Regions from separate parts of the Sporomusa termitida genome, predicted to be linked through region 3. Evidence: riboswitches for the same ligand, from Rfam matches in the RefSeq annotation. Region 3 holds a riboswitch; each other region holds the start of a gene.
What was found. Region 3 has a riboswitch for cobalamin ahead of SPTER_RS17570 (TonB-dependent receptor). Riboswitches for the same ligand answer to the same signal wherever they lie in the genome.
Positions count from the first base shown of each region.

Region 1: linked by a shared signal. The riboswitch ahead of SPTER_RS12525 (hypothetical protein) and the one ahead of SPTER_RS17570 (TonB-dependent receptor) in region 3 are both predicted to bind cobalamin.
Region 2: linked by a shared signal. The riboswitch ahead of SPTER_RS01790 (sirohydrochlorin cobaltochelatase) and the one ahead of SPTER_RS17570 (TonB-dependent receptor) in region 3 are both predicted to bind cobalamin.
Region 4: linked by a shared signal. The riboswitch ahead of SPTER_RS01645 (sirohydrochlorin cobaltochelatase) and the one ahead of SPTER_RS17570 (TonB-dependent receptor) in region 3 are both predicted to bind cobalamin.

Region 1 is NZ_CP036259.1:2,642,903-2,647,723, forward strand. Features, by position in the region: gene SPTER_RS12515 (redox-sensing transcriptional repressor Rex) at 167-856, shown strand; gene SPTER_RS12520 (hypothetical protein) at 851-1,132, opposite strand; gene SPTER_RS24740 (hypothetical protein) at 1,299-1,457, opposite strand; gene SPTER_RS12525 (hypothetical protein) at 1,737-1,940, opposite strand; cobalamin riboswitch at 2,293-2,475, opposite strand; gene SPTER_RS12530 (GNAT family N-acetyltransferase) at 2,607-3,119, opposite strand; gene SPTER_RS25055 (hypothetical protein) at 3,463-4,686, opposite strand.
Region 2 is NZ_CP036259.1:400,803-405,623, reverse strand. Features, by position in the region: gene SPTER_RS01795 (nucleotide-binding protein) at 1-696, opposite strand, end outside; cobalamin riboswitch at 1,059-1,292, opposite strand; gene SPTER_RS01790 (sirohydrochlorin cobaltochelatase) at 1,298-2,188, opposite strand; cobalamin riboswitch at 2,353-2,537, opposite strand; gene SPTER_RS01785 (redox-sensing transcriptional repressor Rex) at 2,734-3,396, opposite strand; cobalamin riboswitch at 3,603-3,786, opposite strand; gene SPTER_RS01780 (TonB-dependent receptor plug domain-containing protein) at 3,851-4,821, opposite strand, start outside.
Region 3 is NZ_CP036259.1:3,732,080-3,736,900, forward strand. Features, by position in the region: gene SPTER_RS17565 (hypothetical protein) at 1-134, opposite strand, end outside; gene SPTER_RS17570 (TonB-dependent receptor) at 274-2,823, opposite strand; cobalamin riboswitch at 2,995-3,174, opposite strand; cobalamin riboswitch at 3,323-3,511, opposite strand; gene SPTER_RS17575 (hypothetical protein) at 3,563-4,420, opposite strand; gene SPTER_RS17580 (hypothetical protein) at 4,392-4,793, opposite strand; gene SPTER_RS17585 (type II secretion system protein GspD) at 4,816-4,821, opposite strand, start outside.
Region 4 is NZ_CP036259.1:352,109-356,929, reverse strand. Features, by position in the region: gene SPTER_RS01650 (TIM barrel protein) at 1-703, opposite strand, end outside; cobalamin riboswitch at 1,198-1,379, opposite strand; gene SPTER_RS01645 (sirohydrochlorin cobaltochelatase) at 1,608-2,540, opposite strand; cobalamin riboswitch at 2,890-3,068, opposite strand; gene SPTER_RS01640 (diguanylate cyclase domain-containing protein) at 3,210-4,821, opposite strand, start outside.

The DNA of each region.
Region 1 (4,821 bases), 1.1 Mb from region 3:
TGTTCAGACGTTTTTTTTGTTTAGTAACGTTTTATTATGCATTGGTTGCTTGGCTGGCTTTATAGCCAACATACCACTTAAAATCGTCCAAATATTGTGAAGTATATTTTTCTGATAAGCGGGCTTATTCTTAGCTGTTGTAATTAGATCAAGGAGGCTGTGTAAAATGCGATTTGCCAAAAATGAAATACCGAAAAGCACCATTAATAGGATAGCAAAATATTATGCAATTTTGCTGCAACTGCGTAGTGAAGATAAAATCATCTGTACCTCCGAAGACCTGGGACGACGCATGAGTGTTCCCTCTTCGCTTGTCCGCAAAGATCTTGGTAACTTTGGAGAGTTCGGCACAAAAGGAGTCGGTTACCGGGTTCACTACATGATATGGCGGATTGAACAGATCCTGGGTTACAGAGCTGCGTGGAATGCAGTAATCATCGGGTCGTGCATGCCGGCCTTAACCCTGCTCACAGCCAGCAGTATCTTCCCGCCGGGAATTCATATTGCCGCAGTTTGTGATCTGGAAAAAGACAATCCGGGAGTACCTGTCGGCGGCGGTTCGGAATTGGCAACCGAATCATTTGCTAATATTAACGCTATTGTTCAGCAGCGAAATATTATTATGGGTATTATGGCGGTGGAGCAAAGCAAAAGCCAGCAGGTTGCCAACAAGCTGGTAGAAGCGGGGGTTACCGGTATTGCCAATCTTTCGTCTATCCCCGTTTTAGTTCCGAAGCATATCCTGCTGGTGGAAGTGAATATTGCTTCCTGGCTAAGCCAGATTACCTATAGCTTGAATGGTATTATAAAAAACGATTTTTTGGCAGGAAAACCCTACATAGAATCTTTTTCATAATAACTTTAAATATGCAGGCTCACCTAAAATAGCTTCTTTAATTTGCTTTTTTTTATCTATATGGTGTCCACTGGATATATCAATCGAAGTACTGCCATTGGCTTTGAAATGAAAATCAACATAAAAGGCCATACCATCAGCTTCTATTTCCACGCGGTGCCGGTGCCCCCCTTTGTGAAGCAAATCCGAAACCGTAACGTCTTTGTAATGCACCGAACAAAACTTTTTAATAGCAGGAACAAGTATTTCTCTATTCAGCATTTTTTCTCTGCTCATGGTTAAATCCTCCTACTGCTCACCAGCACCCGATTCATTGCAAGAAATTCCCCGCAAATTGTACCAAAATACCTGATTGAAGTCAATGACTGCCTCTGATTTTTTCTTCGGCACTGATTGTTGATAAATGGTCGCAGACTGTCCTGTCCGGACGGTCTGCGACCATTTATTCAATATTTACCATAAGCTTGCTTTGGGCGAACTCTTTAAAAAATTCCTCAGAAACAGCCATTTGTTTGGCATCCCTGACAAGTTGGATTCTTTTCCCCATATCGGCGCAGGTACAGTCAAACGGCATAGCTTTATTACAGATCAGACATTTCATCTACCTACCTCCCCTGAAGATGTAATTCTACAATAAATTAACAAATTCCTGTACATGAAGACGTACCTTCATCTTAGCATCGAAGCGCACCCGCCCGGCAGGCGTTTTTTTGTTCCCGGTCTTATCCAGGCCGGAAACGTAGTAAAGCCCAAAGAAAAAACTGACGTGCTCGTACACGTCAGCCTCAGAGTCTGTCGCCAACCCGGACTTTGACTCACACGCTCTCGCGCCCTATCTAAAGCGAATTGCTTTACCGGCGATGCGCGTTATGGGGTCCGATTATTTACGGTTTCCCGTCCTTTTGCACTTGCTGCCAAATTCCACATAGCTTTCAAGGGCCTCGATAATCAATTGCTCCTGTGAACTGCCAGTGTCCGCTGTACCACTCTCCACAGCCTCGCTGATGATGTGCCTGATCTGGGAGGAATGATAGCCGCAAGCCAAAAGTTTCTGAGTTAACTGTTTAATTTGTTCTTGTTTCATAAATCCACTCCTATACTGCCGGACAGTGACAAGTCGCTCCTGCCTGATTGTTTTCTTGCCTTCTTTTCCTTTGCTGCCTATTCCCGTGTAAGGATAAAGCTCACAGGCGCCTGTACCCGCTATGGCAAAGCACCTGTCGGCGTTGCCTTAAGACACAATCGTGTCGTAAGGCAACTTATACAGGTATTAAAAAAAGTCCGCTATACCTTTAAAAGTCTCTATTGTACGCTCACAACCGGCAAAATAAAAAGAAGCCTCCTGTGATGACAACAATAGGAGGCTTCTGCTTTTATCCCGGAAAACTGCCGGCACAAAACATACACGTAATCCCCTCCCTATCGCTCGCAGGTCAACGGTGATTGTTGTACAGGCAGTTCTCCTGGCTCTGGATCATCGCTCCTCCAAACCTTCCCGGAACAATTATGTTCCAGTGGCATATCTTGGACTCACTCCCCATTACAGTGGCGGGACCGCGCCGGTCTTGAACCGGCTTTTCTATTATGCCCTTGCGGGCACCTGCACCGAAAATCAATTTATTTAATTTTTCTTTTAATTTATTATTTTCTAAAGCATAGCACAGACACTAAGGCTTGTCGAGAGTTTTTCTTCTGCTTATTTCGACATTTTCCACTTTACTCCGGTTAAGCTCTTACTCCCCGCTAAGTTTTATTCCTCTGTCGGTTTGTCCGGACCTGCCAGCTTATATTGATAAAAACTTAAATCCAGCCATCTGCCAAATTTATAACCGGCTTTGTGGATCGTGCCGGAAAAACAGAAGCCCATTTTTTCATGCATGGTTCTGCTGCCCAAGTTGCTGGCGTCGATGCCGGCCACCATCGTCGCATACCCCTGAGCGTTGGCAAGCTTTATCAATTCCTGCATGAGAATAGTGCCGATATGTTTTCCCCGGTGCTTATTATGGACATAGACCGAATGTTCTATTGTATACTTATAGGCCGGTTTAGCCCTAAACGGCCCAAAGGTTGCAAAGCCGACAACAAGATTGCCTTCTTCGTACACAAGCACAGGCAAACCGGCATTCACCTTATCCTCATACCATAATGTTCTCGCTGCCATGGTATAAGGTTTATAATCATAAACTGCCGTCGTATTAATGATCGCCTCATTATAAATTTCCTGGATAGCAGCTAAATCACCAGGCCCGGCACTACGAATCATAAGCACACATCCTTTTATGATAAATCTTGTTTATGGGTAAAAGTCAACCCTTAAAACCTAACCCACCCTTTTACAGGCGGTCAAAAGTTTTATGTCTTAATAATTCGCCCGGGGTCGTAAGTTTCCTGCTTATAGAGATATTTTGCGTCGATTTCCGGTCTTTTCGATCTGTATTGTATAGAGGAAACAGAAAAAAGGCCCTCAGCATCACTGGCAGGTGAAGAGGGCCGTCTATTTCGCTGTTTACCTTTCCCATAGTTCTTGAAAACACAAAACAGCAGCAGGCTGCCTTGGCCTCGTATGGATTGCGGCGATTGTCCTCCCAAGCATAGCCGTGCTTCGTTTATTTCATGGCTGCCAGCCAGGGCGTTCGCCATAGGTTTACATCACTGATATTAATAGTTTGCCCAATGGTAAAGCCGGCAAGATTCTGCGCTCTAAAATTGATCGGCGGCGCATCCTGCACAGTATTCGTTCCCGCGATCACACCGCCGATTTGCGAAGCATTGACCTGATTGTAGACCGCCAAATAATAAATAGTTCCTCCCGCCACGTTTACCGTGTCGGTAAGCGGCAATACAAACAGGCCGCCGGAAATCGTTGTTACGATATCGGTTACGCCGACCACCAAGGCGGTGGATGTTGACGTTGCCTGTAAAACAGCCATTTGAAACTGCCCAGTACCGGCACCGACCTGGATGATGTAGGCCGCTACACGCGAAAGCTCTCTCGTGTCCAAATCGCCGCCAAAAGCGATGCCCCCCAGCGCTTGATTATTGCCGCCGCCTTCATTAGGGGCAATGACTACATCAATATTTCCCAAACTAGTAGTCATAATACTTAAATCCATATCCTGCGGGCCTGAAGGTCCGGTGGGCCCGATATCGCCCGTGGCGCCGGTTGCTCCAGTGGCACCGGTTGGCCCCGTGGCCCCGGTTGCTCCGATATCACCAGTCGGACCCGTAGTGCCGGTTGCTCCCGTGGTACCAGTTGCTCCGGTAGCACCGGTTGGCCCCGTGGCCCCGGTTGCTCCGGTATCACCAGTCGGACCCGTGGCGCCGGTTGCTCCCGTGGCACCGGTTGCCCCGGTATCACCAGTCGGACCCGTGGCGCCGGTGGCGCCGGTTGCTCCCGTAGAACCGGTCGATCCGATTATGTCTGTACTAGATTCCCCGATCACAGCCAATACAGACTTGACCGGAACAAGGGCGGAATAAGCAACGCCTGCGTTGCTGTTGTTCCTTAGTTCTACAGTCACAGGCGCAACGGTAACCTCAATTATGCCGATGCCGACAACCTCGCCTGTTTTGATTGGTGAATTACCAATGATAACATCCCCCTGCGAGGAAACCAGCGCAAAGCCAACTCCATCCGTGGCGAGGGAGGACTGTGTTGCCACCCACCAGTCAAATTCATAGCGGCCCGCCTCCTGCAAGGTAATAACACCGGTGGCGTTATCGTAGCTGATATTCCCTGTTGCCACCGTCGTTGAGTCAAATAAAACCGTTGCATTTGTCGCAACTATACCTGCGGTTAAACGTTCTACTTGTAGCAATATATTACTCATACGATATTCCTTTCTTTATTTATAGAGTCCTATAGCAGTTTATGCAGGTTTAGAGCAATTTGTTTAGTGTAACGAAAGCATAGCGGCATTTAAACCGATGGCATGCGAGTAAATATATGCTATTGATCTTAAGAA
Region 2 (4,821 bases), 1.9 Mb from region 3:
CTGAGGCGAGTCCGGCTTCCATTCAATAACAGTCTGCCGGCGAATTTCAGCCTGATGAACAGTCTGCTCCCGGGGGATAAAAGCAACCAGGCGGGTATTCAGTTTAGCGGCAAACTCTTCCAATAAAGCCTGCTCATGCATGATGTTACGGCTGTTGCCAATAATACCGCCAAGCCGGGCCTGGCCACGGCCGGCAAACCTTGCTACCCCTTTGGCAATATTATTGGCAGCATACAGCGACATCAACTCACCGGAGGAGACAATATAGATATCCGTAGCATAGCCTTCACGAATGGGTACGGCAAAACCCCCGCACACCACATCGCCCAGTACGTCATATAAGATAATATGATCTTCTGCAATCGACTGCAGGGCTTTAAGCTTCTCCAAAGCGACAATAATCCCGCGGCCGGCGCAGCCTACCCCCGGCTCCGGACCGCCGGCCTCCACACATTTAACACCCTGGAAACCGTTATGGACCACATGACTGGTGGTTACATCATCACCATATTTTCTGACCATATCGAGCACTGTTTGCTTGCACGTGCTGCCAAGCAGCAGTCTGGTAGAATCGTTTTTCGGATCACAGCCAATCTGGCACACAGCCTGACCCTGTTCAGCCAGAGCCGCCGATACATTGGCAGCGGTTGTCGATTTCCCAATCCCGCCTTTGCCATAAAACGCAATTTTTTTCATTGTTTTTCTTGTATTCCTCTCTCAATCAATTCATAAGAAAACACGGCTTGCGCCGAGCCTTTGGCGAAAGCGGAAGCCGATGCTGCCCTTATCCAAAGAAAATTATACTTTCTATCAGGATAAGAAAAGACATGGCTTGTGCAAGTCCTTTAGGACGACGGCAGAAGCCGCTTGTGTCCTTTAGGGTATAGTCGTTCTTATGTCCACAGAATTTATTTATAAATTCTGGTAGACTCAAAAACCGGGGGATTCCAGGATGACTCAGTAAATAAAAATGAACTCCTATGCTCAACTCAGGAGTTCATTGCCGCTTAAATAAGCGTTATCGCAAAAAATCCCCCTCCCCATCGCTCGTAGGTCAACCGGTGATTGTCAAACAGGCAGTTCTCCTGGCTCTGGCTCATCGCTCCTCCAAACCTTCCCACGACTTGTTTGACGCACCGTCGACACATTCCGGGTGTCCGGCACTAGCCTCCTTCGGCGGCGTCGCAGTGGCATAATTGAAATTGCTCCTCATTACAGTGGCGGGACCGCGCCGGTTTTTCACCGGACTTCCCTATTAAGCCCCGCAGGGCACCTGTCTCAGCTGTATTTAGTTGTATTATGACTGCCCGTGTCGGTGACCGTGACTTTTACCGCAGGCATGGCGGTGACCATGGGGCGGATGGGCAATAGTAGCGCGGAGATGGCTTACATAGATATCCTGAATGGCTGCATTCTCCCCTAACCCATGGAAATATACATCAACACTGAAGCCGGCCGCTAACAACTGCGACTTCGCCGAATCTTCCTCATCCCCGGCCATGTCGTTGGTTGCATGATCACCAGCCACCAGCAAAAATGGCATCAGGGTAACTTTCTTTACCTGCTGCTGTTTCAGGTTGTCAATTATACGGTTTAGAGGCGGAAAGCCTTCGACAGTATACACAAAAACATTCTTTAAGCCTGCATCCTTTAATTTTAGCTGTAACACCGAGTAAGCAGCATTAGCCGGATGCATGCCGCCATGGCCCATAAGCACAACAGCGCTGGCTCCATCATCGGCCGGCAGCTGCGTTCTTAACGCATTAATGGCAATTTCGTAGTCATCGGGATGATCCTCCTGCCCCATACAATACAACAAAGGCCGGCCCAAACGGATTTTTTCGAAAGCTTTTTCTTGGGCATGAGCGTAATGGGCAACAAGGACCTTGATTTTTTCATATTCGGCCCCAGCCACTACATGCAAGGGCTGGAGATACACTTCCTGATAGCCTTCATCCTGCAGACGTTTCAGGGCCTGGATTTCATTATCAACCCGGACACCGTCAGCGGCTAAACGCTTGATAACCGTACGGGAGGTAAAAGCCCGCCGCACCACATATTCCGGAAAATTGTCCCGGATTTTATTTTCGATAGTTTCAATGTTCAGTTTTAGGGTGTCCTGATAAGAAGTGCCAAAACTAACAACGACAATAGCCTTTTTTGATGAATTGTTTTGCTCTTGCTCCATATTTGTTGCCTCCTCATAATCTCCCACATATGTATTACAAAAATAAAAGCCCTCTCTGGCGCAGGCCGGGAGGGTTCTGTTCAGAAGAAATCAATTCAGATAATCGTCAACAATTAGCCAAATACAGCTCTTCTAAATCCCCTCCTCATCGCTCGTGAGTAAAAACGGTGATTGACAGACAGGCAGTTCTCCTGACTCTGGTTCATCGTTACACCCAAACCTTCCCAAGACGCTTGCGTCTCAGTGGCATATCTTAGGCTAACTCCCCATTACAGTGGCGGGACCGCGCCGGCATTTAACCGTACTTCCCTATTAAGCCCTTTAAGGCACCTGGCTCCTAATATTTAATTATATTCAGAAAAACAGCTATATTTATTACCAATAATAGCATCCGCTATCAGCTATTGTCAAACACATCCTGATTTATACAGAAAATAGCGAATTTTATCCGGCCCCAACAAAGGCCCTCAGGTCCCTCGCTTTCCAGGCAGACACAGGAAAATCCTAGCCGCCTTAGCAACCGGGATTTCTAGCCAATCCGCCACCTAAACGATGGACTGCAGAACAGGTACAGAACGGGCCAGATCATACGAAAGCTGACTGATCATCGGTCCGGCATTAATCTGGGTCAGGGCAATGCTTTCAGGTACTGTTACCTGAGTCTGGGTGAAGTTGGCTATACCGGCAACACCGGCAGCAACAAGCCTGTCAGTAACAAACTGGGCCTGTTCAGGCTGCACCGCCACCAACCCGATACTCACCTGCTTCTTAAATACCACAGCCTCCAGATTCCGGATGGATTCAAGGGATAAGCCCAATTCAGGGATCATGGCGCCGTAATTCCGCTCATCCATATCTAAAACCGCAGCGATCCGGAAGCCGGGCGGCAAGAAATTCTGATAACAGCTTATTGATAATAAGGGCATCTCCATGCCGACTACAATTGTATTCCAAACAGTATTGTAGCCCAGGATCTCACCAATCCACCGGAGCAGAAAATCAATCCTGTAACCGACCCCCTTAGTGCCGAACTCGCCGAAAGAAGATAGGTCTTTGCGTATTATTGAAGAACTTATGCCGGTATGCTGGCCTATTTGGCTGGACAGGCACATTGTTTCTCCATCCTCCAACATTCTTTTCAGGGCATTATAATAGATTGCCATCCTGGTTATCGTCAGTTTAGATACATCATCTCTTGTTTTTATCATTTCGCCCTCTCCCTTTCCCGAAAAATGAATTGAAATAAAATACCCGGCTGCCACGGCAGCCGGGAGAACCTTTACAGCGCACTTAATAAAAACTCCTGGTCGTTGACCAGGAGTGAATTTAGCAGCAAAACACAAAACTAACCTGACATTTAATGCCACAGCAAGCCGGTGCGACTGTAATCCCCTCCCCATCGCTCGTGGGTAAAACGGTGACTGTCAGCTAGGCAGTTCTCCTGGCTCTGGCTCATCACTCCACCAAACCTTCCCAAGACGGTTATGTCTCAGTGGCATATCTTGGTTTTGCTCCCCATTACAGTGGCGGGACCGCGCCGGTTTTTAACCGGCTTCCCTATTAAGCCCATTAAGGGCACCTAACTCATTCATATTCAATTATAATGTCTGAATATTATATACATGTTAATAATACCATTTGTGACAGGAGTTGTCAAACATCTTAGAATGAATACTTTACACCCAGTTGAACATTGCGGGCTGCCATTGGGTAATTGCCCCGACTATTGTTCGTCCCGCCGGAAAGTAACTCATAAGCTTCATTAGTGATATTAAAAGCATTCATATATATATCGGCACTATCATTCATTTTATAATTAACCGCCATATTCCAAACCCAGTGACCCCGTTCTATAAACCGGCTGGTATCACGCCCGGAAACGCCTTGCCCATTAATATTGAAATTCCATTGATCACTGCTATAGCCCAATTTTACACGGTAACCATTGGGCTGACTGTTAGTAGAATCAACAACATAACCTGCACCATCTGAATTATTTTCAATATGAACATGAGAGTAACCTACTTCGGTATAATATTTCTCTGAAATCTTATGATGAAGATCAATCTCAAAACCACGTTTTTTTTGCTTATCGATGTTCTGTGGCCGGTAATCTGTTAAATAATCATTTGGATCATCTGCTTTCCAGGCAATAGCATCAGATAACTTACTTGCAAAATAATACAGCTTCAAAAGGGTGGCATCACTGATTTTTTTATTCACACCGGCACTAATCACATGCCCGCTTTCCGGCTTTAAGTCTGGATTGCCAACCATTCCTCCCCAAGAATCTCCCGGAGGAGAATAATAATATAAGTCATCTAAGTTAGGGGCATTAAATACCCGGTTATAAGCAACATAGACATCAGTGGTATTATCCACACTATAGCTGGCATTCAGTTTAGGCGTTGTCTGACCGCCGAATTTACTATGGTGGTCATATCTGAGCCCGGGAGTAATAATCAGTTTATCAGTAACATGATAAATATCCTGCAGATATAAAGCCTGATTGGTAATGGCTTTATCTGCATAACCACCGCCTGTATTCTCAAGTACAGTTCCTTTTATCCAATCCAGACCTGCAACTAATGTATTATTTTCATCTAACTGCCAGCCAGTCTGATATTCAAGCC
Region 3 (4,821 bases):
TGGGAGTAACCGGAATCGACAACCGTATAGCCGAATAAATTTTCCGGGGCGGCCTGTACGGCCGAACTGCCGATAATGGACAGCGTCATCGCCGTTAGGAGTATCCGTTTAAGAAAACCTGCTTTTAGTTTCATTCGTTTAATCCCTCTTTTCCATTTTTTTTAGTCTACCCGTGTTTGAACTACTGCCGGCTTACCGCCGCTTTTCACCTCCTTCCGCAAGGCCGGCCTTGCCTGTTTTGGCATAGGGCATCACCTCCTTAAATGAACTGAATTAATACTTGTACTGCAGCGTTACATAATAGGTGCGGCCCTGCAGGGGATATTCAAGCAGCTTGTTTTGTGCATCGAATGCATAGCCAGTACTGGTAAACGTCATCTCCGGCCCTTTATCAAAGAGGTCGTTGACACCGGCAATGATTTGGCAATCTTTATCCATTTTATATTTGGCCCCCAGGCCGACGGTGGTTAGGGAGCTTTGGACCTTCTCCGGATCTTGCTGCCAGCAATACATCTCATCAATATATTTTACTTCACTGAAAATCGCCAGCCGGTTGTCCGGGCGGTAGGTCAGGCGCACCGAGCCTTCCCAGTCCGGGGCGTAGAGATGCGGCATCCGGTAATATACATCGCCGGTGCCGGTAGGCGAATCGTTCTTGGTCCACTGCTTGGTACGCATATAGGTACCTGCCAGATTCATATCCCATTTGCTCCAACTGAAATTGCCCTGCAATTCCGCACCGTTGACCCGCCCCTTGTGCGCATTGGTATAAGACCAATAATTATAGCCAAAGCGGTAGAGCTGGAGTATATTTTTCGAATCGCGACCGAAATAGGTCAGTTGCACCTTGGAGGAGTCGGCGCCCAGCAGTTTTCCGTCCCAGCTGGCCGACAAATCCCACTGGGTTCCTTCCTCGGGTACCGGGAATATGCTTTGACCAGCGTACTTGGGGTCGTTATAAGCATTAGGCCGGGGCAGAATGCCGCCGCCGTCGCCAGCAATCTCATACAGGTTGAGCAGCCGGTAGTAGGTGCCATATGTGGAACGCAGGGTTAGATGATCGTCCACCTGCTTTTTCAGCGCCACCTGCCAGGTGACCTTATCATTAACCTGGGAATCTTCCTGATCGACCCATTTATTTAAGTCAGATTTTCCCAGCGCCCTGCCCATAACGTTGGAATAATTGTAGCGAATACTGGGAGTCAGCCAGAGATCGGCCGCCTGGTTGAGGGTAATGGTATCCTGCAATTGGAGATTGAACAGCGTCTGTTCATAATATGTCCGAAACCTCTCGCGATTGGTAAGACTAGGTTCAAAGTCATATTTGTCCATCCGGCTGCCATCAACATCCATTTTCTCCTTGGACCAGTTGGCCAGAAATTCGAGCAGGTGCTTGTCGCTGGTTTTATAAGTACCGTCAATGGCCCCGCCAAGCCGTTGGGAATCATAGGCGCTCCATTCGCTAAATACTGCCGGCATGGAATTAAATTTCAGATAGTCCGGGTTGCGGTAACGCTTATCCTGGTCCAGGTAATTGACCTGCCAGCCCCATTCCAGGTTGCCGTCCGTATCCCGCCGGCCCACCAGCACATCCTTGGTGGTTAGTTCCTGTCTCTTGTGTTCGATCTGGTCAGGCAGGTCGATAAGGGAGTACGTAGGATTTGAAATATCCCCGGTAAGAAACATCTTTCGCGGCATGCCCCGGTCAATTTTTTTCCAGCTGCCCTTGACCAGCCAGTGGTCGTCCTGCCATTTGATAATGGCGTCGGTGTTTTTATAGTCGTTATTGCGGCGGTAACGTATGTCATCCGCAAGTTCCGGGTGTGCGGCCTTTTGTTCATCCCACCACTTTTGTTTAAAATCAGGATCATAACCAAACCAATCATTAGCAGAAAGCAGATAATTAAGTGTCTCTGTATCATAGCCTGCAGCTATGCCCGCATTCATAAGTGCATTATAAAATGGACTACCTGCTGTAGTTGCTTGTTGAACCTCTTCTAATGACGTAAAAGGCTCCCAACCTATATTTAAACCTAAACCATACTGACTATCTTGCAACGTATCAAGGCTCGCATTATAATTCTGAAGCATTGTAACCGTCAACTGCTCATACTGCTGGACTATCTGGTCATACCCTGCTTTGACGCCAGGATTCTTATAGCGGAAATCGCCGTCACTCTGGTCGCGGTTGATACCGATCATCAGGCTACCCTTTCCCAGCGGCTGGGTGATCTCCAGGCCTACGGTATTACCGCCCCAAGAGCTTTTGCCGACCTGGGCCGAGATATTAGCCTTGTCCGGCTTCTTGGTAACGATGTTAATAACGCCGCCCATATAGGTGCCGCCGAACCGGGCCGGGATATAGCCGCGATAAACCTCAATCCGTTCAACATTATGGATGGGAATAGTCGAGATGTCCATGGCGGCATCACCACCCAAATTAGAGAGCACCCCGTCCACAAAAACCCCTACCTGGGCTGCCGTGCTGCCGCGAACGGTCACGGTGGTGTACTGGCCCTTGCCGGATACATAGCGGACATGGACGCCAGGCACATCTTTCAAGAGTTCCGGCAATGTCTTTTGCTCGCCTTTGTAATCATCAGGCCGGATAATAGTCACCGTCCCCGGTGACAGCTTGGCCTCCCAGTCGGGGCGTTTGGCCTCAACCGTAACCGCCTCCAGGGCATAGTCCTGGGCGGAGCCGGCATCGGCGTCCACAGTTTCCCCGGTTGCCGGTGACGTCTTGCCGCCGGCTGCGGCCGCCTGGGCAAGGCCGCTGTAGTCCGGGGTCAGGCTGAAGGCCAGGGTACAGGCGATCCCCATCGCCAGGGCTTGTTTGGACAATTTACGTTGTTTCACTGCAAATCTCTCCTCATATGTCTTACTCTTTTCTGAAAAAATTGCTGAGAATGGTAGCCCGATTTAGCTGTTGCTTACTTCTTACCCTCCCCTCGTACCGATTGCCTGATCTTCCCCTGTCGCTCGCAGGGTTGGCGAAGACCGTCCTTACAGGCAGTTCTCCTGACTCCAGTTCATCATCAGCCCGGCCTTCCCGGAAATTTCCTCCAGTGGCGTCTGCGGACTGACTCCTTGTTACAGTGGCGGGACCGCGCCGGCTTCAACCGGACTTCTCTATTAAACCCTCTGCAGGGCACCTGTACGCAGTGAAATACGGCCAAATAAAAAATGGATTTCTCATATAGTCATCCAGGAGCGTTGACTACATGGGAAATCCATTTACCCTCGTTTTATCAGCAGACTTACTGCTATAAACCAAGAACAGACTACCGCACATAATCCCCTACCCATCGCTCGCAGGTCACCGGTGATCGTTGTATAGGCAGTTCTCCTGACTTCTGGTTCATGGCGCCTCCAAACCTTCCCACGACAGTTGTCCGCATCGCAGTGGCATATCCTGGATTTGCTCCCCATTACAGTGGCGGGACCGTGCCGGTTTTGCACCGGACTTCCCTATTAAGCCCCGTAGGGCACCTATACCTGGCAATTATAAAATTGTCTGACTCAGGCTGCCAGCCTTGGCAGCTTACCGCTTCTAAACGGGTTAGTACGGATTGCTCAGATAATTACAGGCTCTTACCGGCCGGCCCTGGAAATACTGGAGCAGCTCGCCGGGTTTTGCCAGCCAGTTGAGCCGGCGGTACTCCCACACCCAGGGTACGGTAACCTTAACCTCATTATAGCTGTCAAACGCACCCCAGCGGGCAAAGACCCGGCCCTGGCCAATATCCTGACGCCGTTCCCATAACTGGGTCAGCGGTACCAGCCGGTAACCGCCATGGGCCCCGCCCGGCAGGACTTTGCTTATCGGCCCGGCCGGCTTGTCACCGGCCGGGATCTCATAGATGCCGGCCGCCGGCAACCCCTGTCGGCTCCGGCCGGCAACGGTAATCTCATGGCAGCCGGGCCGGATATTCAGTACCGGGTGCCGGCCTTCCAGGCGCACCTGCGCGCCCGGCCACTGCCGCCATTTTTTATTACTGTGGGTCAGCAGCATATCAAGCCGCCCGGTCTGATCAGGCGTTTTGGCCACCGCCAGCAGCACCCCGGTCAGATCATGCTCATGCTCGGCCCGGCCTGTGTAACGCGGGTAATACTGATAGTAGCCGATAAAATAGTGGGTGTCGCTTTCCACCACCGAATAATACATAACCCGCTCCAGGGGATAAAACAGCAGGTTATACCAGTTATTATTGAGCCGCCAGTCGCGGTCGTAATTGACCAGCGTAAATATATCTTGCTGAGCGGTGAGGCCATTACTGTTGTCGGTCTGGCAAATAACCGGCGACCACCGGCTGGCAATGTCCGCTGCCGGCACCGCCGCAACCGGCAAGGGGAAAAACAGGAAACTATATAAAAGCAGTAGGAAGACTTTACTTTTTGTTATATACCGTGACTTCATCAATTTGATAGACCTCCATATTCCAGGTGCCGCCGCGGGGAGGCGACTGGACAAAAACGCCCTGCCCCACAAACGAGACAAGATTGCCTGTTGCCAAAGCAGTTTCCAGCAGGCTTTGCAGCCTTTGCTCGGCCGACCGGATCACAATGCTTTTCCCGGGGGTATCACGGAGATCAATCACGGCATAGAAGCTATTGGCAGGGGCATAACAGTTTATCAGGGCGACATGACCATACAAATGAACGGCCGGCGGCATTAAGACAACGCCGATAACAGGCTGCGGCCCAGCGGCGGCAAAACCGGTCTGAACAAACGTTATATAGAAAAATACTATCAACAGGAACAGTCGGCTCGCCCGCACTAGGTACCTCATGATGTTGCTCCTCCTGCTTATATTAATC
Region 4 (4,821 bases), 1.8 Mb from region 3:
TCCCCTTAATATACTGGCTGTAGCTGCCGAGCCGGGATATTGTTCTAAGAATGTAGTCAATGCCCTCGGCCTGGGTTCGTAAGGCCGGATTGGTATTCATCAGGTGCCCCGTATCCAGCATAATGCCAACATTCCGGTGAGCTACGCCCTCCAGCAGATACGCTGTCAGTTCCTTGCTCTGCAAGGTTAGCCCCGGCCACCACAGATTTTCAAACAACAGGGTCATATCTGCAGGTATCGAGCTGTGGAGTGCGTTAATAACCTCTACCGTTGCTTCAATTACCTCCCGGTCGGAGGCATGAAATTTCCAGGTAAACAATTCGGAGATGCGGGCATGACTGACATGGAACACAACATACTTAGCTCCCGCCTGCTTGGCGGCCATAATGTTCTCCCGGTAAACAGTAAGCCACTCTTCCCTGGTTATACCGCCATAACAGTCCCTGATAGCAGCCTCATTGCCAAACTGCTTTAATAATGCACACTGATCGCCACGCCAAAAATCGAGCCACCAGGGCCAGAAGCGGAGATGAACGCCATGGATCCATTCTTTTTTATGGAGAGTTTCATCCAACGGCCCGCAAAACATCATCTCAATGCCGTCTAAATGGTGACAATGCAAAAATCTCTGCAGACATTCCCCATTATTGTTGATGAGATCATTATCAGTCGTATAGTTTGACAAATTTACAAGCTGTAGCATATGTACATCCTTTACTGTGCCGGAAGAAGAAAGATGCCGCCTGCGAAAGGTTGGCATCTGCCTCTAAAGCTTTTATTTTTTAGCTACTCGATGGCGTAAGCCGGTAAGCATATGACTTAGACTCAGCCCTTACCCGCTGATAAGGGCAACCGCACACTTTTGCTCTGCGCTCTGTTTAACGTCAATGTTTCATATGTTTTCAGGATGGAAGTATTACCACTAGGTACACAGTCCGATAACCTGTAACAACCTCGCGCTGACCAATTAAGTTTGTCAACCGGCCAATTAGCTGGAACATATTGTGACACTTCATTTCCCTCCTTAAACCGTCCCCCGCATGGTCAGGGCCTACGGGGGTATAGCTACAATATGGCAATAAAAAAATCCTGGTACTTAATACCAGGAGTGAATTCAGCAGATCGCTAACTTCTTGAGTATACCCGAGAAGATACGCGCTTAACTGTAATCCCCTCCCCATACCTCGTGGGTCTCTAACGGCGATTGTCAGCTAGGCAGTTCTCCTGGCTCCGGCTCATCGCTTGCTTAAACCTTCCCGGGAATCTTATCCCCAGTGGCATATCTTAAGCTTGCTCCCCGTTACAGTGGCGGGACCGCGCCGGTTTCTCACCGGTCTTCCCTATTAAGCCCATTGGGCACCCAACTCAACAGTATTAAATTACAAAACAGGTTCGATTTTAGTTTATCGAACAGTAAGAAGCTTGTCAATAGTTTCCGCGGGATTTTGCATATATTCCAACAATCCGTAATTTTCAGATATTTTTTTCTTTTTTGCTTGCATCAGGAAGACAATAACCTGCTTGTATTATTTATGCTGCTTTTTATATGCAAAGCAAAACACATCTCCAAAAAACATTGGAGATGTGTTTTTACAGTTTGCCTGTTTTTAATGGTTTTTAGCTTCAGGATTATTAAGTTCATCAATCGCATCTTTTATATGTTGAACATAGATATCCTGGATTTTTTCATTTTCGCCTAAGCCATGGATATAGGTGTCAACTTTAATACCGGCGGCAATAAGCTGAGTTTTGTGGGAATCACTTTCGTCACCGGCCATATCATTGACGGCATGATCGCCGGCTACCAGCATTAACGGCATCAGGGTTACTTTTTTGACTTTATTGGCTTTCAGCTTGTCAATCGTACCTTCCAGGGTAGGATAGCCTTCTACAGTATAAACATATACATTTTTATAGCCTGCATCCTGTAGTTTTTCCTGCAGGGCAGGATAGGTAGCAGTGGCAGGGTGGAGCCCGCCGTGGCCCAGCAGCAGGACAGCTTCATTCTTCTTAAGTTTCGGGTATTGGGTTGCTAATGCTTCGACTACTGCCTGATAATCATCGGTGGTGTCTTCCTGGCCCATATAGTAAAGCAGGGGTCTGCCAATTGTAAGCTTTTCAAAGGTTTTAGCCGCTTGCGCATGGGCCACCGCACTTTTAATCAGCTCATATTCTTCACCGGCGGTAATTTGCATAGGTTGTACAATAACTTCAGTAAAGCCTTCGGCTTTGAGGCGGTCAAGCGCTTGTTTCTCAGTATCAATCTTGATACCGTCACGTTCGGCTAATCTTTTAATGATAATCCGGGAGCTAAATGCCCGGCGCACTTCATAATCAGGGAATTCAGCCTGTATTTTATTTTCAACTGCTTCAATAGTTGCTTTCAGTGTGTCGTGGTAGGTTGTACCAAAACTCACAACCAAAATAGCCTTTTTACCAGCCGCAGCCGGTGCAGCCGCAGCCAGCGACGGGATCAGGCTGACGCAACCAAATACGGCCAGCATACAGATCGTGGTAAGTAAGGAAAAAATTTTTTTCATAAATAAAACAACTCCTTTAAATTTTACATAACGAATGCCTGGAGAAAATCCCCGCAATTCTTCACCTGCTGATTACCTCATAGGCAGCCTCCTCACTGCAATAAAATATTTATATGATAGTAAAACTGTAAAAAGAAAGGTCTGCTAGAGACCCGCGCCAATGCGCAATTCAAAAGGAGCGTTGAGAAGAATGTCATTAAATTAAAACTCCCAACCGTTAAAGTTGGGAGTAATAAACAGTAGTCTTATAAAAAAACTCCTGGCTGTTAACCAGGAGTGAATTAAGCCAGATACGCTATTTTATGCCAGCGTCTACTGTAATCCCCTCCCCATGCCTCGTGGGTAATAAACGGCGATTGTCAAATAGGCAGTTCTCCTGACTCCGGCTCATGGCTCACTTAAACCTTCCCAAGACAAATGCTCAGTGGTATATCTTAAGCTAGCTCCCCGTTACAGTGGCGGGACCGCGCCGGCATTAAACCGGACTTCCCTATTAAGCCTTTAGGCACCTATTTCAAACATATTAAGTTGTCCTCTGTGAAATTAGCATAACACCTCAAGAAATGATTGTCAATCCTTAAAAAATGATTGTCTGCAATTATCACTCTATTCTAAATTTATCATGCGGCAGCATCCGCCACTAAAGGCCTGTTATGCCAAATCGATCCATCATTTTACATCCAGCGACTTATAATAAAGACGCTTACTTTCATACATGCGTTTATCAGCCTCCTGAATCAGGCATTCCAGACTGACTTCGCTGCTCGCGGCGGCGCCAATGCTGACACTGAGAGTCAAATCAGCATACACATTAGCAACAATGCCCGGTTGCCACCATTTGCTATTGCGTTGTATCCGCTTAATAATAATCTGTGCTTCCGGGAGAGAAACCCCCGGCAGCAGCACAACAATCTCATCACCACCATAGCGAAAAGCGCGGTCGTCACTGCTGATACTATTTTTCACAACCTGAGCAGCAGCCTTAATTAACATATCACCGGCCACATGCCCATATTGGTCATTGACAAGCTTTAGGCCATTAATGTCAATCATCAGCAGTGTAACCGGCGCCGGCTGCTCTGCGGCCTGCCGGCACTGCTCTGCAAAAAACCGGTCAAAGGAATGGCGGTTCAGTAAGCCTGTCAATTTATCATACTCGGCCAGGTACTGGACTTCCTCGTGCAGGCGGGCATTCCTAATCGCAATCGCAGTCTGGCTGGCCAGTGCTTCCAGAAGCTCCAGCCGTTCCTGCGACTCCTCACCCGGACTGGTTCTTTCAATATATAATATCCCCAGTAAATCACGCCGGTAGATAAGCGGGACATAATATTTTGCCAGCTTGCCCTGTTCATCAGCAGCCATGACTGTCCGCAAAGTACTGTAAACCTGGTTTGCCGCCTCACGGTAACCCTCCTGGCCTTCAATCGGCTCACTGCGGCTGTACTCATGCGTATGCATAGCCGGGATACCGTCGTTGGTTTCACTTGATAAATAAATTTCGGCCTTGTTAACCACCATCGTCTTTCTTATAATCCTCAGGATGCCGTCAATGATCTCGGCAATACTTAACGAGGAGGTGATGATCTGGGCTGCCTGATACAAGGCGGCCTGCCTTTCCAGGGCGGCATTCAGACTGCGGGCCACTTTCTCCCGCTCGGTCACATCAATTGTGACCAAAACAGTGCCGATAAACTTACCACTGGCATCCGTTACCCGTGAATACCGGTTCTCAATAAACCGCCCATTACGGCCCATTAGGCGATACCATGCCTTTTTTTTACCAGCCCGCAGCTGCCCCAGCTTGTCCTCGAGAATTTTTCGCCGGTGCTGGGGATAACTGTCTAAAAAGTTTTTACCTAATAAAGTACCTTCAGGCAATTGCCGTATCTGCTCTGCACAGGCATTACAAAATACAACTGTATTGTTTTTATCCAAACAAATGACCCCTAAATTTGCTATATTCTCCAGGTAATGCCCAACACTGCCGGCAGATAAAACCAGCTGCTGCTTTTCCTGTCTCGCTGCCTGGCCGGCGCCCATCCTGCCGGCAGCAAACATAGCCGGTTCTAATGCCAAAAAGGCTTTTACCAGAGCCCGGTCGAACTGACTGTCAGCCGCCCGTTCCAGCTCACCCATAGCTTCATGCCAGCTTCTTACCTGCTGATAATTCTGGATTGTCGTCATAACATCAACGGCTTCGGCAATATGAATGATCCTGGCTGGCAAGGGGATTTCCAAGGCTTTGAGTTTATTGGGGTAGCCATTGCCATCATAACGCTCG